Regions from separate parts of the Thauera sp. AutoDN2 genome, predicted to be linked through region 2. Evidence: predicted binding sites of a transcription regulator. Region 2 holds the regulator's gene; each other region holds the start of a gene.
What was found. Region 2 encodes sigma-54, which starts transcription at its own class of promoters, with help from an activator protein. Its sites were predicted from a motif close to TGGCACGCTTNCTGCTNA; they were not measured.
Positions count from the first base shown of each region.

Region 1: a site for sigma-54 is predicted at 3,217-3,234, ahead of ACPT9U_RS14430 (HupE/UreJ family protein). Genes of this name have one in related genera too.
Region 3: a site for sigma-54 is predicted at 4,503-4,520, ahead of metK (methionine adenosyltransferase). Genes of this name have one in related genera too.
Region 4: a site for sigma-54 is predicted at 2,638-2,655, ahead of ACPT9U_RS10035 (PEP-CTERM sorting domain-containing protein). Genes of this name have one in related genera too.

Region 1 is NZ_JBNCAR010000031.1:9,330-15,161, reverse strand. It holds gene ACPT9U_RS14445 (HupU protein) at 1-219, shown strand, start outside; gene ACPT9U_RS14440 (nickel-dependent hydrogenase large subunit) at 230-1,708, shown strand; gene ACPT9U_RS14435 (sensor histidine kinase) at 1,744-3,144, shown strand; gene ACPT9U_RS14430 (HupE/UreJ family protein) at 3,299-3,889, shown strand; gene ACPT9U_RS14425 (amino acid ABC transporter substrate-binding protein) at 4,153-4,956, shown strand; gene ACPT9U_RS14420 (amino acid ABC transporter permease) at 5,137-5,787, shown strand; gene ACPT9U_RS14415 (amino acid ABC transporter ATP-binding protein) at 5,810-5,832, shown strand, end outside.
Region 2 is NZ_JBNCAR010000004.1:172,029-177,860, forward strand. It holds gene ilvA (threonine ammonia-lyase, biosynthetic) at 1-774, opposite strand, end outside; gene hprK (HPr(Ser) kinase/phosphatase) at 971-1,936, opposite strand; gene ptsN (PTS IIA-like nitrogen regulatory protein PtsN) at 1,905-2,390, opposite strand; gene hpf (ribosome hibernation-promoting factor, HPF/YfiA family) at 2,531-2,854, opposite strand; gene ACPT9U_RS04395 (RNA polymerase factor sigma-54) at 2,872-4,329, opposite strand; gene lptB (LPS export ABC transporter ATP-binding protein) at 4,351-5,073, opposite strand; gene recX (recombination regulator RecX) at 5,060-5,509, opposite strand; gene recA (recombinase RecA) at 5,524-5,832, opposite strand, start outside.
Region 3 is NZ_JBNCAR010000018.1:39,642-45,473, reverse strand. It holds gene ACPT9U_RS11100 (methyl-accepting chemotaxis protein) at 360-1,994, shown strand; gene ACPT9U_RS11095 (calcium/sodium antiporter) at 2,010-3,089, opposite strand; gene metK (methionine adenosyltransferase) at 3,251-4,414, opposite strand; gene ACPT9U_RS11085 (lysophospholipid acyltransferase family protein) at 4,817-5,698, shown strand; gene ACPT9U_RS11080 (lysophospholipid acyltransferase family protein) at 5,695-5,832, shown strand, end outside.
Region 4 is NZ_JBNCAR010000015.1:25,249-31,080, reverse strand. It holds gene proB (glutamate 5-kinase) at 1-298, shown strand, start outside; gene ACPT9U_RS10045 (THxN family PEP-CTERM protein) at 557-1,480, shown strand; gene ACPT9U_RS10040 (ThiF family adenylyltransferase) at 1,568-2,431, opposite strand; gene ACPT9U_RS10035 (PEP-CTERM sorting domain-containing protein) at 2,695-3,642, shown strand; gene ACPT9U_RS10030 (ABC transporter permease) at 3,773-5,002, shown strand; gene ACPT9U_RS10025 (ABC transporter permease) at 5,014-5,832, shown strand, end outside.

The DNA of each region.
Region 1 (5,832 bases), on a different contig from region 2:
TGCACCGAACCCGGCTTCGAAGACCCGGGCCACCCCTTCCACCAGACGCCCAAGGTGGCGGGCATCCCGATCGGCCTGCCCGCGGACATGCCCAAGGCCTGGTTCGTCGCGCTCGCCGCGCTGTCCAAGTCGGCGACCCCGCGCCGGGTACGGGAGAATGCTCGTTCCGACCACCCGGTCGTGCCGCCCGCGATTCGCGGCAACGGGCGGAAATACTGACGGAGATTGCATGCGCCGCATCGTGCTCGGCCCCTTCAATCGCGTCGAAGGCGACCTGGAGGTGAGCCTCGAGGTCGCAGACGGGCACGTGCGCAGCGCGCAGGTGACCGCACCGCTATACCGCGGCTTCGAGAACGTGCTGCTTGGCAAGACGCCGCTCGACGCGTTGGTGTTCGTGCCGCGCATCTGTGGCATCTGCTCGGTGTCGCAATCCGCCGCGGCCGCTGCCGCGCTGCGTGCGGCGATGGGCATCGTGCCTGCCCCCAACGGCGAGCTCGTTTCGGCGCTGGTGCTGGCCGCGGAGAACCTCGCCGACCATGTCACCCACTTCTATCTGTTCTTCATGCCCGATTTTGCGCGCGAAGCCTACCGCACGCAGAACTGGCATGCCGCCGCCCGCGCCCGCTTCGAAGCCGTGAAGGGAAGCGCGACCGCCGAGGTGCTGCCGGCACGCGCCGCCTTTCTCGAGCTCACCGGCACGCTGGCGGGCAAATGGCCACATACGCTGGCCCTGCAGCCCGGGGGCAGCACGCGTACGGTGGCCAAGAACGACAAGCTGCGCCTGCTCGCGCTGCTGCGCCGCTTCCGCCTGTTTCTCGAGCAGCGACTGCTGGGCGACAGCCTCGAAGCCTTCGCCGCGCTCGACTCCGAAGCGGCGTTGTGGCGTTGGGCCGATGCGCGCACCGCACACGAGGGCGATTTCCGCCATTTCCTGCACATCGCACGCGCCCTCTCGCTCGCATCGCTCGGCCGCGCTGGCGATCGCTTCCTGTCCTTCGGCGCCTACCCCCTGAACGGGCAAGCGCTGTTCGCGTCCGGCACCTGGCAAGAGGGCATGGCAGCGCCGCTCGACCCGCAGGCGATCACCGAGGACGGGCGCCACGCCTGGCTGCGGGACGACCCGGGCAGGCACTCCCCAGGCGCGCACCCCACAGGCGCACACCCCTTCTCTGCGCGCACCGAACCGGTCGCCGACAAGGAGGGTGCCTACTCCTGGTGCAAGGCGCCGCGGCTCGACGGCCAGACACTCGAATGCGGCGCGCTCGCACGCCAGTTGATCGACGGCCACCCGCTGGTCCGCGACCTGGTCGCCCGGGGCGGCGGCAACGTGCTCAGCCGCGTCACCGCGCGTACGCTGGAGCTCGCCCGCGTACTGCCCGCGATGGAGCACTGGGTCCAGGCCATCGTGCCCGGCGAACCTTTCTGCATACAAGGCGAGATGCCCGAGCAGACGCGCGGCGCGGGGCTGGTCGAGGCCGCGCGCGGCTCGCTCGGCCACTGGCTGGTGGTGAACAAGGGCGTGATAGCGAACTACCAGATCATCGCCCCCACCACCTGGAATTTCTCGCCGCGCGACGGCGCCGGCCAGCCCGGCGCGCTGGAACAGGCGCTCGCCGGCACGCCGGTCGGCGAGGACGAGCGCGTGCCGCTCGCCGTCCAGCACATCGTGCGCTCCTTCGATCCGTGCATGTCGTGCACGGTGCATTGACCGAACCGCCCGTCTGCCCGACCGGAGACCCGATCATGTCCCAGGACGACAGCCCGACCCCGCCGCTGCAGCACACCGCCCACCCCGGCGAACTCGTCGGCGTGAGCGAGGACGTGTGGCTGGAGGTCATCGACAAGATGGACGAGGTGTACTCCGACCTGCTGCAGTACGAGGTCGCGCTCGAGCAGAAGAACGCCAAGCTCGAAGAGTCACAGCAGTTCATCTTCTCGGTGCTCACCTCAATGTCCGACATCATGCTGGTGTGCGACCGCAACGGCGTGATCCAGGACGCGAACCGCTCGCTCGAGGCCTTCTGCGGGCGCAGCATCGACGACCTGCGCGGCACGCCGATGATGGAACTGTTCGCGGATCCGCAAGCCGCCGCCGAGGCGCGCCGACGCCTGCTCGAACAAGGTCCCAGGGAAGTGCATGACTGCGAGCTGCCGCTGCGCGCGCGTGACGGCAGCGCCGTGCCGGTGTCGCTGAACTGTACGCCGCGCTTCAGCGCCGTCGGCAAGTCGCTCGGCATGGTCATCACCGGGCGGCCGGTTGGGGAGCTGCGTCGTGCCTACGAGGCGCTGCATCAGGCGCATGAAGATCTCAAGCGCACCCAGCAGCAGTTGCTCCATGCCGAGAAGATGGCCTCGCTCGGACGCCTGGTTGCAGGCGTCGCGCACGAACTCAACAACCCGATCAGCTTCGTCCTCGGCAACGTGCATGCGCTACGCCGCTACGCCGAGCGCCTCTCCGAGTATATCGGCCACATTCACGGCGGCGCCGGTGCCAAGGAGATCGGAGAGGCGCGACGTACGCTGCGCATCGACCGCATCCTCGCCGACCTGCCCTCGCTGATCGAGGGCACCCTCGAAGGCGCCGAGCGCACGCGGGCGATCGTCGACGGTCTGAAACGCTTCTCCGTGATGGACCGCGACGAGGCCGAAGACTTCGATCTGGTCGCGGTCATCGAGCGCGCAGTGCGCTGGGTGTGCAAGGCCGCACGCGAGAGCTTCCGCGTCGAACTCGCGTTACCGCGGTCCATACCGCTGCGCGGATCGTCCGGGCGCATCCAGCAGGTCGTCACCAACCTGATCGAGAACGCCTGGGACGCCGCCACCCAGGGCGACGGCCCGCCCACCCTTCGCATCGGCGCCACGCTCCGCGAGGGCCAGGTGGAACTGCGCTTTCACGACAACGGGCCGGGTATCCCCGAGGCGGTGATCGGCCGCATCTTCGACCCCTTCTTCACCACCAAGCCGGTAGGCAAGGGCACCGGGCTCGGGCTGTCGATCAGCTATGGCATCGTCGAGCGCCATGGCGGGCAACTGCTGGCCGAAAACGCCCCGCAGGGCGGCGCAGTCCTGGTGCTGACACTGCCCCTGGCTGGAACGCAGGACAAGGGCACACCTGGTCAATCGGCTGCCGGTGACGCCCAGTAACCGGAAAGCATTCGACCATCTCTTGAACACTGCAGGCACTGCAGCCTGCGGATTCCAGGTCCGACGCAGACCTGGCACGCATCTTGATAGCAATCATGCGTCCTCGCTGACTCAGCCTTGTTCTTCGACCGCACGCCGCAAAGGAATCACACTCATGCACGCCACCTGTCGCAACTTCGTCCGGCCGCTGACCCTCCTGGCCCTCCTCTCGGCTACCGCACCGGTATTCGCCCACCCTGGCCACGACGCTGCCAGCCTCGCAAGCGGCCTCTCCCACCCGATCGGCGGTCTGGACCACCTGCTCGCAATGCTGGCCGTCGGCCTGTTCGCCGCCCTCCAGCAGAAGCGCGCACGCTGGATGCTCCCTGCCAGCTTCGTGCTGGCGATGCTCGCCGGCGCAACCCTCTCGGCCCTCGCCATCGAATTGCCTGCAGTGGAAGCCGGCATCGCCGCCTCGGTGCTGGTCCTCGGCCTGCTGATCGCCTTCCTGGCCCGCCTGCCGCTCCCCGCCGCGCTTCCGCTGGTCGCCGGCTTCGCGCTTTTCCACGGCCATGCACACCACGCCGAAATGGGCGATGGCTCGGTGCTCGCGTACACCCTTGGCTTCGCCCTCGCCACCGCCGCCCTTCACCTGATCGGCTTTGCGCTCGCCCGACTCGTTCCGGACAGCGCGCTCGGCCGCACGGTGCTGCGCATCAGCGGCGGCGCCATCGCCGGCACCGGCGCCCTGCTGTTTGGCGCCTGAGACCGCCTTCGGGCGCCCAAAACCGGGAGCAGGGCCTCTCTCTCACCCCCTCGGCCAACCGGTCTTGCGCTCACCCGCCACCCGCTTCCACGGGTGGCGGGTTTCTTTTATGTCTGCACGCAGCCGTGGCGCAGTGGTTGCCCGATCACGGCTTCACGGGGAGAATCGCGCCTTTGCGTGCCGCGCCGCAGCGTACGGTCGGTTCACGGGCGCACGCCCATGCGGGTGCAGGCGCTCTTTCCCAGTCCTTTCCGAGTCGGATCATGAACAAATTCTCTTCCCTGCTGATGCTCTCCCTCACCGCCGGCGCCCTGCTGACCGGTTGCGGCAACAACGACAGCGCCCCCGCCGCGCAGTCCGCCGCCCCCGCGCCGGCCGCCCCGACGAAGATCGTCATCGGCCTCGACGACAACTTCCCGCCGATGGGCTTCCGCAACGAGAAGAACGAACTCGTCGGCTTCGACATCGACCTCGCCAAGGAAGCCGCCAAGCGCCTCGGTATCGAAGTCGAGTTCAAGCCGATCGACTGGAGCGCCAAGGAGGCGGAGCTGAACGGCAAGCGCGTCGACGCGCTGTGGAACGGCCTCACCATCACCGAAGAGCGCCGGAAGAACATCGGCTTCACCACCGCCTACATGGAGAACCACCAGATCATCGTGGTGCCGGCCAATTCGGCGGTGAAGACCAAGGCCGACCTCGCCGGCAAGGTCATCGGCATCCAGGACGGCAGCAGCGCGATCGACGCGGTGCAGAAGGACCCGATCGCGGCTTCCTTCAAGGAGCTGAAGAAGTTCGGCGACAACGTCACCGCGCTGATGGACCTGACCACCGGCCGCCTGGACGCCGTGGTGCTGGACGAGGTCGTGGGCCGCTACTACACCGCCAAGAAGCCCGGCGACTACGAGGTGCTCGACGACCACTTCGGCACCGAGGAATACGGCGTCGGCACGCGCAAGGACGACACCGAGCTGCTGGCGAAGCTGCAGAAGGCGATGGACGAGATGAAGGCCGACGGCAGCGCGGCGCGCATCTCCACCGAGTGGTTCGGCAAGGACATCATCAAGTAAAGCGGGCCGGGTTTGGCGGCTTGCGCCGCTCCTGCAGGAATTCATTGCTGCTGTAGGAGCGGCGCAAGCCGCGATCCCTTCCCCCCCTCCGCACGCGGGCTCGACCGCCGGACACTGCTCCCGCACCGCGCCGGCGCCTTCGCGCTCCCCACCTGCCCGCCGCTCGCCCGGCGCCCCGCCATGGACTACATCCTCAGCATCCTCGGCCCGCTCGCCGAGGGCTCGCTGGTCACGCTGCAGCTCTTCCTGATCACCCTGCTGCTGGCGGTACCGCTCGGGCTCGCGCTGGCGCTGGTGCGCATCTCGCGCTTCACCGCCGCCAGCCAGGCCGTCAACGGCTACATCTGGCTGATGCGCGGCACGCCGCTGATGCTGCAGTTGCTGTTCATCTACTACGCGCTGCCCTTCGTGCCGGTGATCGGCATCCGCCTGCCCGACTTCCCGGCGGCGATCGTGGCCTTCGCGCTCAACTACGCGGCCTACTTCGCCGAGATCTTCCGCGCCGGCATCCAGTCCATCGATCGCGGCCAGTACGAGGGCGCCAAGGTTCTCGGCTTTTCCTACGGCCAGACCATGCGCCGCATCGTGCTGCCGCAGGTGGTCAAGCGCATCCTGCCGCCAATGAGCAACGAGACCATCACCCTGGTCAAGGACACCTCGCTGATCTACGTACTCGCGCTCAACGACCTGCTGCGCGCCGCACGCGGCATCGTGCAGCGCGACTTCACCATCACGCCTTTCATCGTCGCCGCGGGCTTCTACCTGCTGATGACGTTGGTGCTGACCTGGTTCTTCCAGCGCCTGGAGAAAAGCCATGCCGTCTATGACTGAGGCCGCGTCGATGAGCGAACCGATGATCCTCGCCAACGGCATCCA
Region 2 (5,832 bases):
GTCGACCAGGATGACCTCGTCCACATACTGCTGGCACAGGCGGAAGGTTTCGTTGCCCACCCGGCGCACGGCCGTGCCGTCGGCGAAGATCCCGACCTGATCGAGTTCCACCGGTTGGCCGGCAGCAAGCGAGACTGCCATCGCGTTCGCGTCTACGGTTTCGACCCCGATGATCCGGGTTTCCGGGCGCAGGCGCTTGATGTAGGCCGCGACCCCCGCGATCAGCCCGCCCCCGCCGATTGCACAGAAGACCGCATGGATCGGCTGGGAGTGCGCGCGCAGGATCTCCATGCCGATGGTGCCTTGGCCTGCGATCACGTCGGGGTCGTCGAAGGGATGGACGAAAGTGAGCCGCTCGGACTTCTCGAGTTCCTTCGCGTGTGCGTAGGCGTCGGAATAGGATTCACCGGCCAGAACGACCTCGCCGCCGCGTGCCCGGACCGCGTCCACCTTGATCTGTGGTGTCGTGCTGGGCATCACGATCACGGCGCGTACACCGAGCCGGGCGGCAGAGAGTGCCACGCCTTGCGCGTGGTTGCCGGCCGAAGCGCAGATCACGCCACGTTTCAGCGCCTGCGGCGAGAGGTTCGCCATCTTGTTGTAGGCGCCGCGGATCTTGAAGCTGAATACCGGCTGCATGTCCTCACGCTTGAGGAAAATGCGGTTGTGCGCGCGCGCGGACAGATTGCTCGCGAGCTCAAGCGGCGTTTCGACGGCGACGTCGTACACCCGTGCGTTGAGGATGCGTTCGAGGTAATCGTTGGGGGTGTTCATGGCGGTGCCGGTGCGCTGCTGCAAAGCGGCCGAGCGTAACAGTCGCGTGCCGCCGGCGGCAAGTGCATGCTGGGCAAGCGTTCGGGGCAGGGGTATGCCCAAGCGTTTGCGCGTATGGACGCGCGAGGAGTTGGCGACTAACGGTGATGGCGACCGTGAAGGCGAGCCGGACCGTTGGCCTGTGCCACGCAGCCGCTCATGGATATCCGCCCCCGGCGCTCCGGATGTCGTCCTCACTCGCTCGGAGCGCGCGCGACTGGCGCTCGATGAACTCCTGCGTGGAGTCGATGCCGCGCAGGCGCAGGATGGTGGAGCGAACCGCAGCTTCGAGCAGCACGGCGAGGTTGCGCCCGGCGGCCACCGGGAGCACGACGCGGGCGATCTTCACGCCGAGAATGTCCTGGGTCTCCTGCTGTAGCGGAAGACGGCTCGGATCTCCCGGACCGGGCTGGCGGCGGTCGAGGTGGCAAATCAGGCGCAGGCGCATCTTGCGGCGGCAGGCGGTCTCGCCGAAGATCGTGCGGATGTCGAGGAGCCCCAGACCACGTACCTCGATGAAATCCTGCAGCATCTCGGGGCTTCGCCCCTCGAGTACAGTGGGCGCGATGCGCGAGAATTCGACCACGTCGTCCGCGACGAGGCCGTGGCCGCGTGAGATGAGCTCCAGGCCGAGCTCGGATTTGCCGGCCCCCGAGTCGCCGGTGATCAGCACGCCGAGCCCCAACACATCCATGAACACGCCATGGAGCGAGACCTTCTCGGCGAGCTCGCGCGAGAGATAGAGGCGGAGCTGGTCGATCACGCCCGCCGAAGGGTGGCGCGCGGTGAACAGCGCTACGTCGTGGGCCTCGCAGATGCCGTGCAGGATGTTGGGCACCTCGCAGCCGTCGGCGACGATGATGGCTGGCGGGTGCGCCGACAGGATCTCGTTGAGATGGTGAGCGACCTTCTCGTTGGAGTGGCGTTGCGCCCAGGCCAGTTCGGCGCTGCCGAGCACCTGCAGTCGGGTGGGGTGGATCAGATTGAGGTGGCCGACCAGATCAGCCGGCCAGATGCGCTCTTCGCCCACGCTGAGGCGGGCCTCGAGCGGCCCGCTGACGTGGATCAGGCTGAGACTGTCGCGATGGGTCTCATACAGCCGCGTCAGGCTGGTCTGCCGCATGGGCGCCCCAGTTCATGAACATCTGGTGGATGTGTGCCGCATCCGGCGCATTCAGCAGCGCTTCGCGGAATGCGCGATCGCTGAACATCTGCGCAAGTTCGGAGAGCAACTGCAGGTGTGTCTCGTTGGCCTGTTCGGGCACGAGCAGTACGAACAGCATGCTGACCGGGCGGCCGTCCGGCGCATCGAACTGGACTGGTGTGGCCAGGCGCAGGAAGGCGCCCGCTGCATCCTTGAGGCCCTTGATGCGGCCGTGCGGGATCGCGATGCCTTGCCCGAGGCCGGTGGAGCCCAGGCGTTCGCGGGTGAACAGGCTGTCGAAAACGGTGCTGCGACCGATGCCCTGGTTGTTCTCGAAAAGCAGGCCGGCCTGCTCGAAGACGCGCTTCTTGCTGCTGGCGTCGAGGTCGACCACCACATTGGAAAGTGGCAGGAGTTGGGATATCAGGCTCATTCGCAGGTGTGCAAACACGACGCCCCGGTCTTCCAGGTCGCCGGGGCGACTGTCGTTCCGGGGCGGGCGCCGCAGGCGTCGTCAAAACGCGCGCATTATAACCACAACCGCGCCCCGGTCATGGGGCTGTAACGAAAGGCTCAGTCCTCGGGGGTCTGGTGCTTCAGCGACTCGTGGTTGTGCTCGGCCATCTTCTGCTTGTATTTCTGCACCTGGCGGTCGAGCTTGTCGGTCATCGAGTCGATGGCGGCGTACAGGTCGGCATCGTCGCTTTCAACGAAGATGTCCTTGCCGCGCACGTGCAGGGTCACTTCGGCCTTCTGCTTGAGCTTCTCGACGGAGAGGATTACCGCAACGCTGGTGACGTTGTCGAAGTGGCGGATGACGCGATCGAGCTTGGAGGTGACGTAGTCGCGGATGGCCGGGGTAACTTCGACATGATGCCCGGTGATGTTGAGATTCATGGTGACTCCTGTGGTTGTCAGATGGATTTGCGCATGCTGACCGGCGGGATATTGAGGGATTCGCGATACTTGGCGATGGTGCGCCGTGCGACCACGATACCCTGCTGGCCTAGAATCTCGGCAATCTTGGCGTCGGACAGCGGCTTCTTGCTGTCTTCGGCTTCCACCAACTGGCGAATCAGCGCGCGAATCGCCGTGGAAGAGGCCGCCCCACCGGTGTCGGTGGCGACATGACTGCCGAAGAAATACTTGAGCTCGAACACGCCGCGCGGTGTCGCCATGTACTTTTGCGTGGTCACGCGCGAAATGGTCGACTCGTGCAGTTCAAGCTGGTCGGCGATCTCCCGCAGCGTGAGCGGGCGCATGGCCACAGGGCCATGATCGAAGAACTGCCGCTGCTGGTCAACGATGGCCTGGGAAACGCGGAGGATGGTGTCGAAGCGTTGCTGCACGTTGCGGATCAGCCAGCGTGCCTCCTGCAACTGGCCGCCCAGTCCGCCGCCCTGGCCGCGGTTCTGCTGCAGCAGGCTGGCGTACAGGCGGTTGATGCGCAGGCGCGGCATGGCGTCCTGGTTGAGACTGACCGACCAGCGCCCGCGCACCTTGCGTACGACCACGTCGGGCAGCACATAGCGTGTCTCGCTGGTGGAATAGCGCGAGCCGGGGTGCGGGTCGAGGCTGCAGATCAGTGCGTGCGCCGCGCGCAGCGATTCGTCGTCCGAGCCAGTGAGCTTCTTCAGTTTGGCGAAGTTGCGTTCGGCGAGCAGTTCCAGGTGCTTGGTGGCGACCTCGAGGGCGAGTGCTCGCGTCGCGCAGTCGGGCAGTGTGCGCAACTGCAGCGCGAGACATTCCTGCGGCGAGCGCGCGCCGATGCCCGCTGGTTCGAGGTTCTGCACATGGTGCAGGGCAATGCTCAGGTCTTCGAGTTCGATGCCCGATTCGGGCGGCAGCAGTTCGAGTAGTTCCTCAAGCGGCTGGTGCAGATAGCCGTCATCGTCCAGCGCCTCGACGATGAATCGCACCAGCGCGCGGTCGTGATCCGACAGCGGCGACAGGGCGATCTGCTGATCGAGGTGGTCGCGCAGCGAGATGCCGGCGGCCTGAAACTCTTGATAATCGACGTCCTCATCGTCCTCGCTGCGGCTGGAGGCCCCGGTGCCCACGCTGGACCAGTCGATGCCTTCATCCTCGCTGCTGCCCTCTCCGCCTTCATGCTGCAGGGCCTCGCTGCCGGACTCGGCGGGGCCTTCGCCCTGCGGCGCTTCCTGGTGGGATTGTTCGCTGGGCGTGCTTGCGGCGGCGGGCAGGAACTCGCCTTCGCCCTCCTCGCGCTCGAGCATCGGGTTGTCCAGCAGGAAGCGCTCGATCTCCTGATTCAGCTCGATCGTCGATAGCTGCAGCAGCTTGATCGACTGCTGCAGTTGCGGCGTCAGTGTGAGGTGCTGCGAGAGCTTGAGCTGGAGACTGGGCTTCATGGCGTGAGGAGGGGCGCGCAGTCAGAGCCGGAAGTGCTCGCCAAGGTAGACCTGGCGCACCTGCTCGTTCTCGATGATCTCGGTCGGTGCGCCACTGGCGAGCACACGGCCTTCGCTGATGATGTAGGCGCGATCGCAGATACCGAGCGTCTCGCGTACGTTGTGGTCGGTGATCAGCACGCCGATGCCGCGCTCCTTCAGGAAGCGGATGATCTTCTGGATGTCGATGACCGCGATCGGGTCCACGCCGGCGAAGGGTTCGTCGAGCAGGATCAGGCGCGGATCGGTGGCCAGCGCACGGGCGATCTCGCAGCGGCGGCGCTCGCCGCCCGACAGCGAGATCGCGGTGCTGTCGCGCAGGTGGTGGATGCCGAGTTCGATCAGCAGCTCTTCGAGCCGCTCGCTGACATTGCGCTTGTCCAGCCCCTGCAACTCGAGCACCGCCTGGATGTTCTCGGCCACGGTGAGTTTGCGGAAGACGCTCATCTCCTGCGGCAGGTAGGAAAGGCCCAGGCGTGCGCGGGCGTGGATCGGCAGATGGGTCAGATCCTTCCCGTCCAGGGTGATCTGCCCGCCGTCTGCGCGCACGAGGCCGACGATCATGTAGAAGCAGGTGGTCTTGCCTGCGCCGTTGGGTCCGAGCAGGCCGACCACCTCGCCCGAGCCGACCTCGAAGCCAACGTCGTGCACCACGGTGCGCGCCTTGTAGCGCTTTTGCAGTCCTGCGACCTTAAGCAGACTCATCGTGGGGCTCTTTCAGCAGCTTGCGGATCAGTTCGGGTGCAAAACCCCGGGTTTGCAGGAAGCGCGCCTGGCGGGCCCATTCACGGGTCTCGGTGGGCGGCGTGGAAAATCGGCCGCGCAGCACGCTGCGAGCACGGTCGAGCTCCGATTCTACGCACTCCGTCGCGAGCGCAGCGTCGATCAGATCACGGTCGATTCCGCGCAGAGTGAGCTCCCTGCGCAGCCGTGTCTCGCCGAAGCGGGCCGACTTGCTGCGCACGAAGGCTTCGGCATAGCGGCTGTCGGACTGCAGGCCGAGTTCGCCCATGCGCGCGATCACGGCCTGGATCTCGTCGTGCTCGCCATGCGAGGCGAGCTTGCGCGCCAACTCGGCACGCGAGTGGTCGCGGCGGGCGAGGTGGCGAAGCGCGCGCTCGCGCAGGCTCGGCTCGCCCATGTGCGCGGCTCCGCTCAGGCCTCGGCAGGGGCGGAAGCCGGGCTGGCAGGCGCCATCTCGGGCAGGCCGACCGCAGCGCGGACCTTGTTCTCGATCTCGCGTGCGAGCGCGGGATTGTTGCGCAGGAACTCCCGCGAGTTGTCCTTGCCCTGGCCGATCTTGTCGCCGTTGTATGCGTACCAGGCGCCGGACTTGTCGACGATCTTGCGCTCCACGCCGAGGTCGATGATCTCGCCCTCGCGTGAGATGCCCTCGCCGTAGAGGATGTCGAAGTGCGCTTCCTTGAATGGTGGCGAGACCTTGTTCTTGACCACCTTGACGCG
Region 3 (5,832 bases), on a different contig from region 2:
CCGGCAGGGGTTGAGACGATTAGCAGGTGAGCGCCGTTGTACTGCAACCCGCCGGGCGGCGGGGTCCGAGCCTGGGGGCCGCAGCCGGCAGAGCCGGCGGGCGCCTCGCAGCGCTCCTCGGTAGCGCGGCATTATATCCGATGGATGTCCGCGTGGACCGTGATGGAAGAGACGGTGCAGGAAGAGACGGTGAGGTGGTGATCGATGAGGTCGTGGCGCTCCGTGCCGGACGGCCCCCGGCATGTGACATCGTGCCTAAAGGTTTTCGTCACCCTGCCGATATCCTCATCAGGATACGCTTATGACGGCCGGGGCGATGAAGCCGGGCCGACCCACTGAATGCACGCACGAGAACGAAGATGGCTTCCAAGACCCTGTCCGTAAGATCCCAGCTTGTATTGCTGGCCGCTTCGACCTGCGGCCTTTTCCTGCTTGCCCTGGGCGGCGCGCTGTGGCAGATGCAGCTTGCGGGCGAACGCCTGTCCGGCTTCATCGAGACCGAGCTCGCCGTTGAGCGAGATGTCACGCGCACCTATGCGCAAGGCCTGCAGATGGGCCAGGCCTTGCGCAATATCCTGCTCGATCCCGGCAACCCCAAGGCCTACGAGAACTTCGATCAGGCCAAGCACCAGTTCGACGGGATGCTGGCGCAGATCGTCGCGCGCGGGCACGTCCTCGAGGGGGGTGCGGCCTCGGCCGCGCGCATGCAGGAGATCGTCCAGCGCTGGGCGCCGCTGCAGGCGCAGGTGATCGAAAGGGTGCGCGCCGAGGACCTGCAGGCTGCACGCGAGGTGCTGGTGCGCAGCGAGACGCCGGCCTGGCGCGAGATCCGCGGTGAGCTGATGAAGCAGATCGCGCATCTCGAAAAGCTGACCGCCGGAATGCGATCGGATTCGGCACAGGCACTGGAGCGCAGTCGGCTCGTCGTTCTCGGGCTGGGCGCTTTTGCGCTGCTGGTGTGCGTGGTGGCTTCGGTGCTGGTGACGCGCAATGTGCTGTCCCGCCTGGGCGGCGAGCCCGCCTACGCGGCGGAGGTGGCGCAGCGTATCGCGGACGGGGATCTTCAGCAGCGTGTCGAGATCCGCGGTGGCGACGGGCGCAGCCTGCTGGCCGCGATGCAGGACATGCAGGGCGGACTGCAAACCATCATTCGGGGGATTCGCGCGGACGCCGGGCGGCTCGTCGCCGCGGCGGACGCGCTGCGCAACAACGAGGAGAAGGTGGCAACCGCTTCCCTGGCGCAGACCGACGCGGCGCAGGCGATCGCGGCTTCGATCGAGGAGCTGAGCACCAGCATCTCGGTCGTCGCTGAACATGCGAACGACGCTGACCGCCTCAGCGGCAACTCCGAAGCTCAGATGCACGACAGCGTGAAGGTGATCAACCAGGCGGTCGAAACCATCGGCCTGGTGGAGCAACGCATGACCGCGTCAGCCGCGGTGGTGGCGGACCTCGGCATCAGTGCGGAGAGCATCTCCAACATCGCGCAGGTCATTCAGGACATTGCTGACCAGACCAATCTGCTGGCGCTCAATGCCGCGATCGAGGCTGCGCGCGCGGGTGAGCAGGGACGTGGTTTTGCCGTCGTGGCGGACGAGGTGCGCAAGCTCGCCGAGCGTACCCGCCAGTCGACACACGAGATCAATGCCATGATCGAGCGCGTTCAGGCCAATGCCCGTCAAGCCGTGGGGACGATGGAGGAGGGGCGCCAACTGGCAGAGCGCGGCGCCGAGAACGCCGAGCGCGCGCGCGCCGCTGTGGCTGCTTTGGAGGGCGGCGCGGTCGAGGTGCGGGAGGTGGTCGGGTCGATCAACGCCGCCCTTGGCGAACAGCGTCAGGCCAGCTCCGATATTGCTCAGCGCGTCGAGAGCATCGCCCGCATGAGCGAAGAAAGCCACGGCGCCACGCGCGACTCGTTGCAGCGCGCCGGAGAGCTGAGCCAGCTCGCGGACGCGCTCGAGCAGGCAGTGCGCCGCTTCCGCGTATCGGCCTGAGGGCAGGCGCTGCGTTCAGCGGCGCGGGTTGCTGTCGGATTGGCGGAGCATGCTGACGATCAGTGTGATCACCGTGATCGGCAGCACATAGCCGAGCATCACGCCCGAGAAGGCCGGCAGGCTTTCGTGCTGTTGCGCCTGCAGCACGAGCCAGGCGGTGTAGATAGCGTAGTAGGCCAGGAACACGCCGCCTTCCCAGCGTGCGATCTCGCGCCCGCTGATCATGATCGGCAGGCAGGCGAAGGCCACCGCCAGCATCACCCACAGGTCGAAATTGCGCGCCGCCTCCGACACCGGCAGGCCGGCACCCGACACGATGCCGGTGAGGCCGAGCACGGCGAGGATGTTGAACACGTTGCTGCCCACCACGTTTCCTACCGCGATGTCGCGCTGGCCGCGCATCGCGGCGACGATCGAGGTGGCGACTTCGGGCATCGAGGTGCCGACCGCGACCACGGTGAGGCCGATCACCAGGTCGCTGACGCCGAAGGCGCGTGCGAAGGCGACCGCCGAATCCACCAGCCAGTTGGCACCGACCACCAGCATCACCAGACCGACCACGATGAGCCCGATCTGCACGCTCCAGTGGCGGTCCCAGTTCGAGGTGGGGATCTCGGTTTCGAACTCATCCTGAACACTCTTCGAGGCACGCCGCGATTGAACGACCAGGAACACCGTGTACGCGATCACGAGAGCGAACAGCGTGATCGACTCGATCAGACCGATCCGACCGTCGAGCGCAACCACCACCAGTAGCGCCGAGGCGCCGATCATGATCGGGATCTCCTGGCGGATGATCTGCTCATCGACCAGTAGCGGCGTGATCAGGGCCGAGATGCCGAGGATCAGCAGGATGTTCGCGATGTTGCTGCCGACCACGTTGCCGATCGCCAGATCCGGGCTGCCCGAGAGCGCGGAGCCCACTGAAACCGCCATCTCTGGCGCACTGGTGCCGAAAGCGACCACAGTCAGGCCTACCACCAGGGGCGACACGCCGAAGGACACCGCCAGGCGTGAAGCGCCGCGCACGAGGACGTCGGCGCCGATGACGAGGACGACGAGGCCGAGGACGAACATCAGGGTTTGCTGGAGCATGAGGAAGAGTCTTGCGTTCTGGTTCGGGGCGGGACAGTGCAGACTGTTGCGCAGGCCAGAGGTTCGCACGCGAGTACGATCCTGCGCGGTCCTGCGCGGACGATCAAAAGAAGACGCCCCTCACCGTTGCCGGAGAGGGGCGTGCGGTACGGGGCAGTATTTTACAGCCCGGCGTCGGCGCGCAGGGCGGCCGCCTTGTCGGTCTGTTCCCAGGTGAAGCCCGGCTCATCGCGGCCGAAGTGGCCGTAGGCCGCGGTGCGGGAATAGACGGGGCGCAGCAGGTCCAGGGCCTGGATGATCGCCTTCGGACGCAGATCGAAGTGGTGGCCGATCAGTTCGACGATCTTCTCATCGGCCACTTTCCCAGTGCCGAAGGTGTTGACCATCAGCGACACCGGACGCGCGACACCGATTGCGTAGGCCACCTGCACCTCGCATTTGTCGGCGAGGCCCGCGGCGACGATGTTCTTGGCCACGTAACGGCCGGCGTAGGCGGCCGAGCGGTCGACCTTGGACGGATCCTTGCCCGAGAAGGCGCCGCCGCCGTGGTGGGCCGCACCGCCGTAGGTGTCGACGATGATCTTGCGCCCGGTCAGGCCGCAGTCGCCGTGCGGGCCGCCGACCACGAAGCGGCCAGTGGGGTTGACGAGGTAGCGGACGTCGCCCTTCATCAGCTCGGGCGGCAGTACCGGCTTGATGATCAGCTCGATCACCGCCTCGCGGATCTGCTCCTGGGTGACGTCGGGGTCGTGCTGGGTGGACACCACGACGGTGTCGATCGCCACCGGCTTGCCGTCGACGTACTTGACCGTGATCTGGCTCTTGGCGTCGGGGCGCAGCCAGGGCAGGCGGCCGTCCTTGCGCACCTCGGCCTGGCGCTGCATGACGCGGTGGGCGTAGTAGATCGGCAGCGGCATCAGGCTGTCGGTCTCGTTGGTCGCGTAGCCGAACATCAGGCCCTGGTCGCCGGCGCCCTGGTCGAGCGGGTCGTCGTTGGCAGCATTGACCCCCTGAGCGATGTCGGGCGACTGGCGGTTGATCGCGGCCAGCACCGCGCAGCTCTTGTAGTCGAAGCCGATGTCGGAGTTGTCGTAGCCGATGCGGCGGATCACGTCCTGCGCGATCTCGCGGTAATTGGGGTGAGCGGTGGTGGTGATCTCGCCCGAGATCACGACGAGGCCTGTGGACACCAGCGTCTCGCAGGCGACGCGCGCCTTGGGGTCTTCGGCGAGGATGGCGTCGAGCACGCCGTCGGACACCTGGTCGGCGACCTTGTCGGGATGGCCTTCGGAGACCGACTCGGAGGTGAAGAGAAACTCAGCCATGCTGCTGCTCCTTGAAAAGCAAAAATCCCCGTCATTCTGGCCTTGCGTCTGCGGCCAGCTCCGGGGATTTCGTCGAGCAGCCGACGCTTTAGCAGTATTTGTGAGGCAGCCCCGCTGCCATGCCGCCCTGCAAGTTGTCGAGTTAACTCGGCGGCAAGTCGCGGATTATAGACCGAAGCGGCCGGGTGTGTAAGCATTCGGGGCGCACGGTGATTTGCGTCTCTCCGTGAAAGCGGCTGTGGAGGCGGGCTGGCGTGCGAATGGCTGCGACCGAACAGGCGATGTTCGCAGATACGCCCGCGCCCACAATCTCTCTTGTCGCGGTCACTTGTCGCTGTCGTTTCTCGTTCTCTCGTCGTTGTCGTGCCGCGACGCTTCGGGCACTTTCATGGGATCCCGTTCGTGTTGCTTCAAAGCTTCTTTCGACTGCTCTCGCGCCTGCCCCTGTCCTGGCTGCACCGCCTCGGCGGTTGGGCGGGCTGGCTGACCTACAAGGCCTCACCGTCCTACGCTCGCCGCCTGCGCGAGAACCTGTTCAACGCGCTCGGTCGCGAGGACGAGGCGGTGCTGCGCGCGGCGATTGTCGAGGCCGGGCGCCAGGCGCTCGAGTTGCCCTTCATCTGGGGGCGGCCTGCATCCGAGGTGGTGGCGAGCGCCGTGCGCACCGAAGGCTGGGCGCTGGTCGAGGCCGCGCGCGCCGAGGGCGCGGGCATCCTCTTCATCACCCCTCACCTGGGCTGCTTCGAGATCACCGCGCAGTGCATTGCGGCGCAGATTCCGATTACCGTGCTTTACCGCCCGCCGCGCAAGGCAGTGCTGCAGCCGCTGATGGAAGCCGGTCGCGCACGCGGGCAGATGCGCACCGCGCCGGCGGACCTGTCGGGCGTGCGCAAGCTGGTGAAGACCCTGCGCAGCCATGAGGCGGTGGGCATGCTGCCCGACCAGGTACCGGGCGCGGGCGAGGGGGTGTGGTCCACCTTCTTCGGCAAGCCGGCATGGACGATGACGCTGGCTGCGCGCCTGGCGGCGGTGAAGGGCGTGCGCGTGATCTACACCTGGGCCGAGCGCCTGCCGCGTGGCGAGGGCTATGTGTTCCGCCTGCAGGCGCCTACCGAGGCGCTGACCGGCGAACTGGAAGCCGATGTCGCGATCATCAATCGCGAGGTCGAGCGCATGATCCTGCAGTGTCCGCAGCAGTACCTGTGGGGCTACAACCGCTACAAGGGGCCGCGCCGTGAGCGCGAGGAGGATGTGCCCGGAGCGGACGCGGAGCGCGCATCGTGAGCAGCCTCGTCATCGCCCTGATCTGGCTCCTGCACTGGCTCCCGCTGGCGGTGCTCGCGCGCGTGGGCTCGGGCTTTGGCTGGCTGCTGTATTGGGTGGTGGTGCCGCGCCGCAAGGTGGCGCTGACCAACCTG
Region 4 (5,832 bases), on a different contig from region 2:
GTGGATCGCGGACCACCTGCAGCTGGCAGGTGACCTCGTCATCGATGATGGCGCCGTCGCCGCGCTCAAGGGCGGCAAGAGCCTGCTCCCGGTCGGCGTCATCGAGGTGCGCGGCGACTTCAAGCGCGGCGCGGCGGTCGCCTGCCGGACCCTCACCGGCGAGGAGGTGGCACGCGGACTGGTGAACTACTCGGCTTCGGAATGCCGCCGTATCGCACGCAAGCCCACCGCCGAGATCGAAAAGCTGCTCGGCTACATCGACGAGCCCGAACTGATCCACCGCGACAACATGGTGTGAGCCGCGGCATCTTGCCCCGCTTGCAGTGTCGGATTTTTTGACACTCACCCCATTTCGACACCGAGCATCAGAAACACATCCGTCATCCAGACAACAGACTCATTGCATTCCGAGTATTTTTTTCTAGTGTTTTCATAGCATTACGATTTTCCGCTTTCAAAGAACCAAAAATCGAGGGCGCACAAAAGACCCTGGCACGCGAAATGCTTTGTTCTTCGCAAGGATTGCACAGCATCCGTTCCGCGAAGGAGAAGGAAAATGAAAGCGAGCACAATCACCAAACGCACGATGAAGCCGATGGCCATCGCTCTGGTCGCCGCCTTGGGCACCTTCGCCGGCAGCGCGAGCGCCGCGATGGTGACGCAGTGGTCCTACTCGACCAATGCGGTCTTCGTGGCGGGCTCTGCGACCTGGGATAGCGGTGGCGGCACGACCACCGAACTTGCATCGGAGCTCTCCTGGGGCACGACGGGTGGCAGTTTCACCGGCGGAACGCGCAGCGCGCTGACCATCGGCGACTTCAGCGAGAGCCCGGAAACCCTCACCGGCGGCGGCCCGGCCACCGGCTTGGTCACCACCGACGAAGATGGAACACTTGCGGGCAGCGAAATCGCGAAGGGCATTTCGATCTCGCACTGGAACAACCCACTGAGTTCAGCCCTCGCCACCCTCACCGGTGCAACGATCCTGGACACACTCAGCCTGACGCCGGTTCTGCCGAGCGGCGGCCCGACCGAGCCAGGTCCGGATCTGCAGTTCGTGTTCAAGTTCAGCGAAACACCGAACGCAGGCGGTCTCGGCGGGCTCTGCGCCGACGGCACTTCGGCCGCGGCGTACCCGGGTGGCTGTCCCGACCTCTTCGGTTATCAGAACCTGAGCATCGTGAACCAGTTCTTCAACTACGATGGCTTCACGTATTTCGTCAGCGTGCTGTCACTGAACGCAAACGGATCGGTTGACAGCATCGGCATCGGCAACCTGACGAACGGTGAGTGCTCGGCACTCGGCCTGTCCAATGGCTGCTTCGGCTTCCGCACTGCTGAAGGCGGTCTCACCACCGAGCGCTTCGGTTTCGCGATCAGCGCCCGCCCGCTACCGGTGCCCGAGCCTGGCACGCTTGCACTGCTCGGTATGGGTCTGCTGGGCATTGGCGCCAGCCTGCGTCGTCGCAAGGCCTCCTGAGGCGCAACCGGGTCGTTCAGACCCGGCGCGCGAGCCACAAAACGGGCCCAAAAAAGCCGCTCTCCGGAGCGGCTTTTTCGTTGCGCCTCACTTCATGTGCAGGCGCGGTCGGATGAAGGCCAGCAGTAGCTTCTGCAAGGGATTGCGATTGCCGAGTGGACGCCAGGTGAAGCGCAGCTTCTGCCGGTAGGCATCGAAGTGCATGCCCCAGGGCGCCGGCCGCAGCAGTCCGCGCTTCAACAACACCTTGAGCACCGCCGTCCCCATCACCCCCGCGCACAGTTCGCAGGCCATCCCGGTGGACGGCCCGCGCTGCTCGCCAAAGTTCACTGCTTCCGGCGCCACCAGATAGGTCCGCTGCAGCATCGCCGGCGAGAGCCCCGCCATCAGGCGCGCAAACTGTTCCTGCCGGCTCTGCCCCTCGAGGCAGAAATACTCCTCGAAGCTCATCCCGCCCGGCTTGAAGTACAGCAGCGCCACGCCCATACCCAGCGGCGCCGCCGTCAGCGCCGGAATGCCGCGCTCCGCACAAGCGCGAAAGAGCATGCGCCGCGCATCCATGGCGAAGAAGTCGATCCCGTCCACATAGACATCCACCCCATCGAGAAAGGCGTCCACGTTGTCCTGGGTGACGCCCGCCGGAAAGGTCCGGATGTCCGCCTCGGGGTTGATGTCCGCCGCCATGCGCGCCAGCACCTCCACCTTGGGCTGATCGAGCGTGGACATGAACGCGCCCGCCTGGCGGTTGAAGTTGTGCACCTCGAAACGATCGAAGTCCGAGACATGAAAGGCGCCGATCCCCAGCCGCGCAAGCGTCAGCAGATGCGCGCCCCCAACCCCGCCCAGGCCAGCGATGGCGATACGAGCGCCACCGAGCGCAAACTGCTCAGCAGCCGAGACCCAGCCGATGTTTCGCGAGAAGGCAGAGACGGAACTGAAGCCAGCATTCATTGCAGCACCCGAATGTTGAGTTTCTCGGACGCATTATGCGCATTTGCGCCCGCAGATGCTGAAATCGCTACACGCTGAGAGTGTCGGTTTTTTTTACACGCCCCCGATCCCACACGATCTTCGCAGAACGAGAAGAGCCGAGATGCACCCCAATACACCTTATTGTTCATTGACTTACGAACATATCCCAGGCATGACATGCCTACTGGCACAGAGTGTGCTTTTACCTTCTCACCATCACCTGGACTCGTTGGAGAGGACAAATGAAAAAGTCACTTCTAGGCGCAGCAGTCGCCCTCGCATTCTCCGCATCTGCCTACGCGGGCCCGTTCTATATCGACTCCGGTTTTGACTTCGGCGGGAATGGTTCGACTCGGACCAGCGAGCTTGCCGAATTGGGCTATTCGGGCACCTTGGCCACTTCGATCTACCTTGGCGATCCGAACACCTCCGGTGTAAATGTATCCGTCATCGACACGAACATTGAATCGATCATGAACAGCTACGGGTTCAACACCGTCGCTGGATCGAATGGTTTCGGTTACGCGGCTCCGGGACAGCGCAACGTCGACACGCTGAACCAGGTCACGGGGACCACCCTGGACACCAACGGGTTCCGCGGCGATCCCAGTGACTGGGGGGTTGGTGGCCGTTTTGGTATCGTCTATGACTACTACCTGCTCGGCGCCGGCAACGTTGTCGACGGTGCTCTGTTCGGCGGCGGCTACTTCGACATCTTCTTCACGGAAGATCCGACCGCAACCGCCAGAACCCAGATCGCCCGACTGAACGTTCTCGGGACGCAGCCTGTTGTCGGCAACCAGTTCAAATACACGATCTTTGGCAACGTCAGCTTTGACTGGACTGAAGACGGTGTGGATGACACAACGTCGGCGTTCCAGCGCAATTTCTTTGTTGATGCAGACAGCAACAAGACCTTCTACGAGCTCTGGCTGGACAACATCGCAGCACCGCTGAACCTCGCCGTGCAGTGGGAACTCGATACCAATATCAATGCTGATGGCACCGCCCCGGCGGATAACCTTGGCGGCGTGCAGGCGGTGGATTACGGTGACGGTCAAACCTCCTACATGCGGCAGACCACGCTGGACGGCAGCATCGTCTTCAGCGTACCCGAGCCCATGTCGCTCGCGCTTATTGGTGCCGGCCTACTTGGCATCGGCGTGACACGGCGCTTCAAAGCGGCCTGAACGCTGCAGCATACGGATCCAGAACTGCAGCCTACGGGCTGCAGTTTTTTTGTCTTCGTCAAATAGAGGATGCATACTGCTGACGCGAGCCGATCGACGCCGCATCGCCTTCGGACGGGGCCTTGAGCTTGTGACCCAACAGCACACATTACGTACTGCCTGGCGCAACATCACCCGCCAGATCCACCGCAGCCGCGCCGCCCTTACGGCAATTGCCTTCGGCGTAGTCGCCATGGTGCTGGCAGCGGGGTTCATCGACTGGAACCTGCGCTTCGGACGCGACAACACGATCGAGTCCCAGCTCGGGCATCTGCAGCTGATGAAGCCCGGCTTTCTGGAGAACGGCCGCGCCGACCCCTACGCCTATCTGCTGCCGCCGCAGGGCGAGGCCGAGCATGCTGCACTGCAGGCGGTGAAGGGCTACCGGTTCACTGCGCCGCGCCTGCTGCTCGCGGGGCTGGCGAGTTCGGGTGAAGTCACGCTGTCCTTCATCGGCGAGGGGGTCGATCCGCAGGCGGAAGCAGGCATGCAATCGGGGCTGCGCTTTCCGCAGGGGCGCAACCTGGCGCCGGGCGAACCGAACACTGCAGTCGTGGGGCGTGGATTGGCGCAGAACCTGGGACTGGAGATCGGCGCTTCGCTGGTGCTGATCGCCAACACCGAGAGCGGTGGCATCAGCGCCGTGGAGGCACAGGTGGTGGGCATCTTCGAGTCTATCTCGCAGGCCTACGACGATGCGGCGCTGCGTGTGCCGATCGGGCTGGCGCGGGAGCTGATGCGAACCGAGGGCGAGCACCTCCGGCTGGTGTATCTGGACGATGTCGGCTCCGTACCGGCCGCGCTCGACCAGCTCTCGCGCAGCCTGCCCGCGACCGAGGTGCAGGTCGTGCCCTGGACCGAGCTGGCCGACTTCTACAACAAGACCGCGGCGCTGTTCGCCAAGCAGGTCGGCGTGATCTACGTGATCATTGCCGTGATCATCGTGCTGTCGATCTCGAACACCATGACCATGATGGTCATGGAACGTGTGGGCGAAATCGGCACCCTGATGGCGCTCGGCATCCGGCGCAGCGGCATCCGCACCCAGTTTCTGCTCGAGGGGCTGATTCTGGGGCTGGTCGGCATCTCCATCGGCCTGGTGGTCGGCGTGCTGCTGGCAACACTCGTGAGCGCGGTGGGGATACCCATGCCTCCGGGGCCAGGCATGAGCTGGGGCTACGATGCGGGCATCCTGCTTTCGGCCCGCTCGCTGCTGACCGCAGCCGGCATCGCGCTGGTGACAACACTGGCAGCAAGCCTCTACCCGTCGTGGCGAGCCTCGCGGCTCGAAATCGTGGACGCCCTGCGCGCCCGCCAGTGAGGAGCCACGCCATGCACAATCTTTCCCGGCTGGCACTGCGCAACCTGCTGCGCAACCGCGTGCGCACCCTGATCACGCTGGCCGCGATCATGTTCGGCGTGTGCGGGCTGATCCTGTCCGGCGGTTTCGTGCGTGACATCTTCGTGCAGTTGGGCGAGGCGCTGATCCACTCCCAGAGCGGACACGTGCAGATCGGCCAGGAGGCGGTCTTCACCCACGGCTCCCGCACCCCGGAGCAATACCTGATCGAGGAGCACGCAGCCCTGCGCAAACAGGTCGGTGCGCTGCCGCAGGTCAAGGACGTCATGGGCCGGATCGCCTTTTCGGGCTTGCTCAACAATGGCCGGACCGACTACCCGATCCTGGCCGAGGGCGTTGAGCCCGGCCGCGAGAACGCGCTCGGCACCCATCTTCACCTGGTTGCGGGGCGCACGCTGCGAGACGATGACCGCTTCGGCGCGATGATCGGCGAAGGCGTGGCGAGCGCGCTGCGGCTCGCACCCGGCGACCAGGCCACGCTGCTGGTGAGCACCATCGATGGCGCAATGAACACGCTGGATATCGAGGTGGTCGGGGTGTTCCAGACCTTCTCGAAGGACTTCGATGCGCGCGCGGTGCGCATCGCCTTGCCGGACGCACAAGATCTGCTCGCCACCACGGGTGTCAGCCGGCTCGTGCTCGCGCTGCACGACACCGCAAGCACACAAACGGTGGTCGACACCCTGCGCCCGCTGTTGGCCGCGCAGGGGCTTTCCGTGCGCGACTGGATGGCGCTCAACGACTTCTATGGCAAGACGGTGGAGTTGTATCGCCAGCAGTTCGGCTTCCTG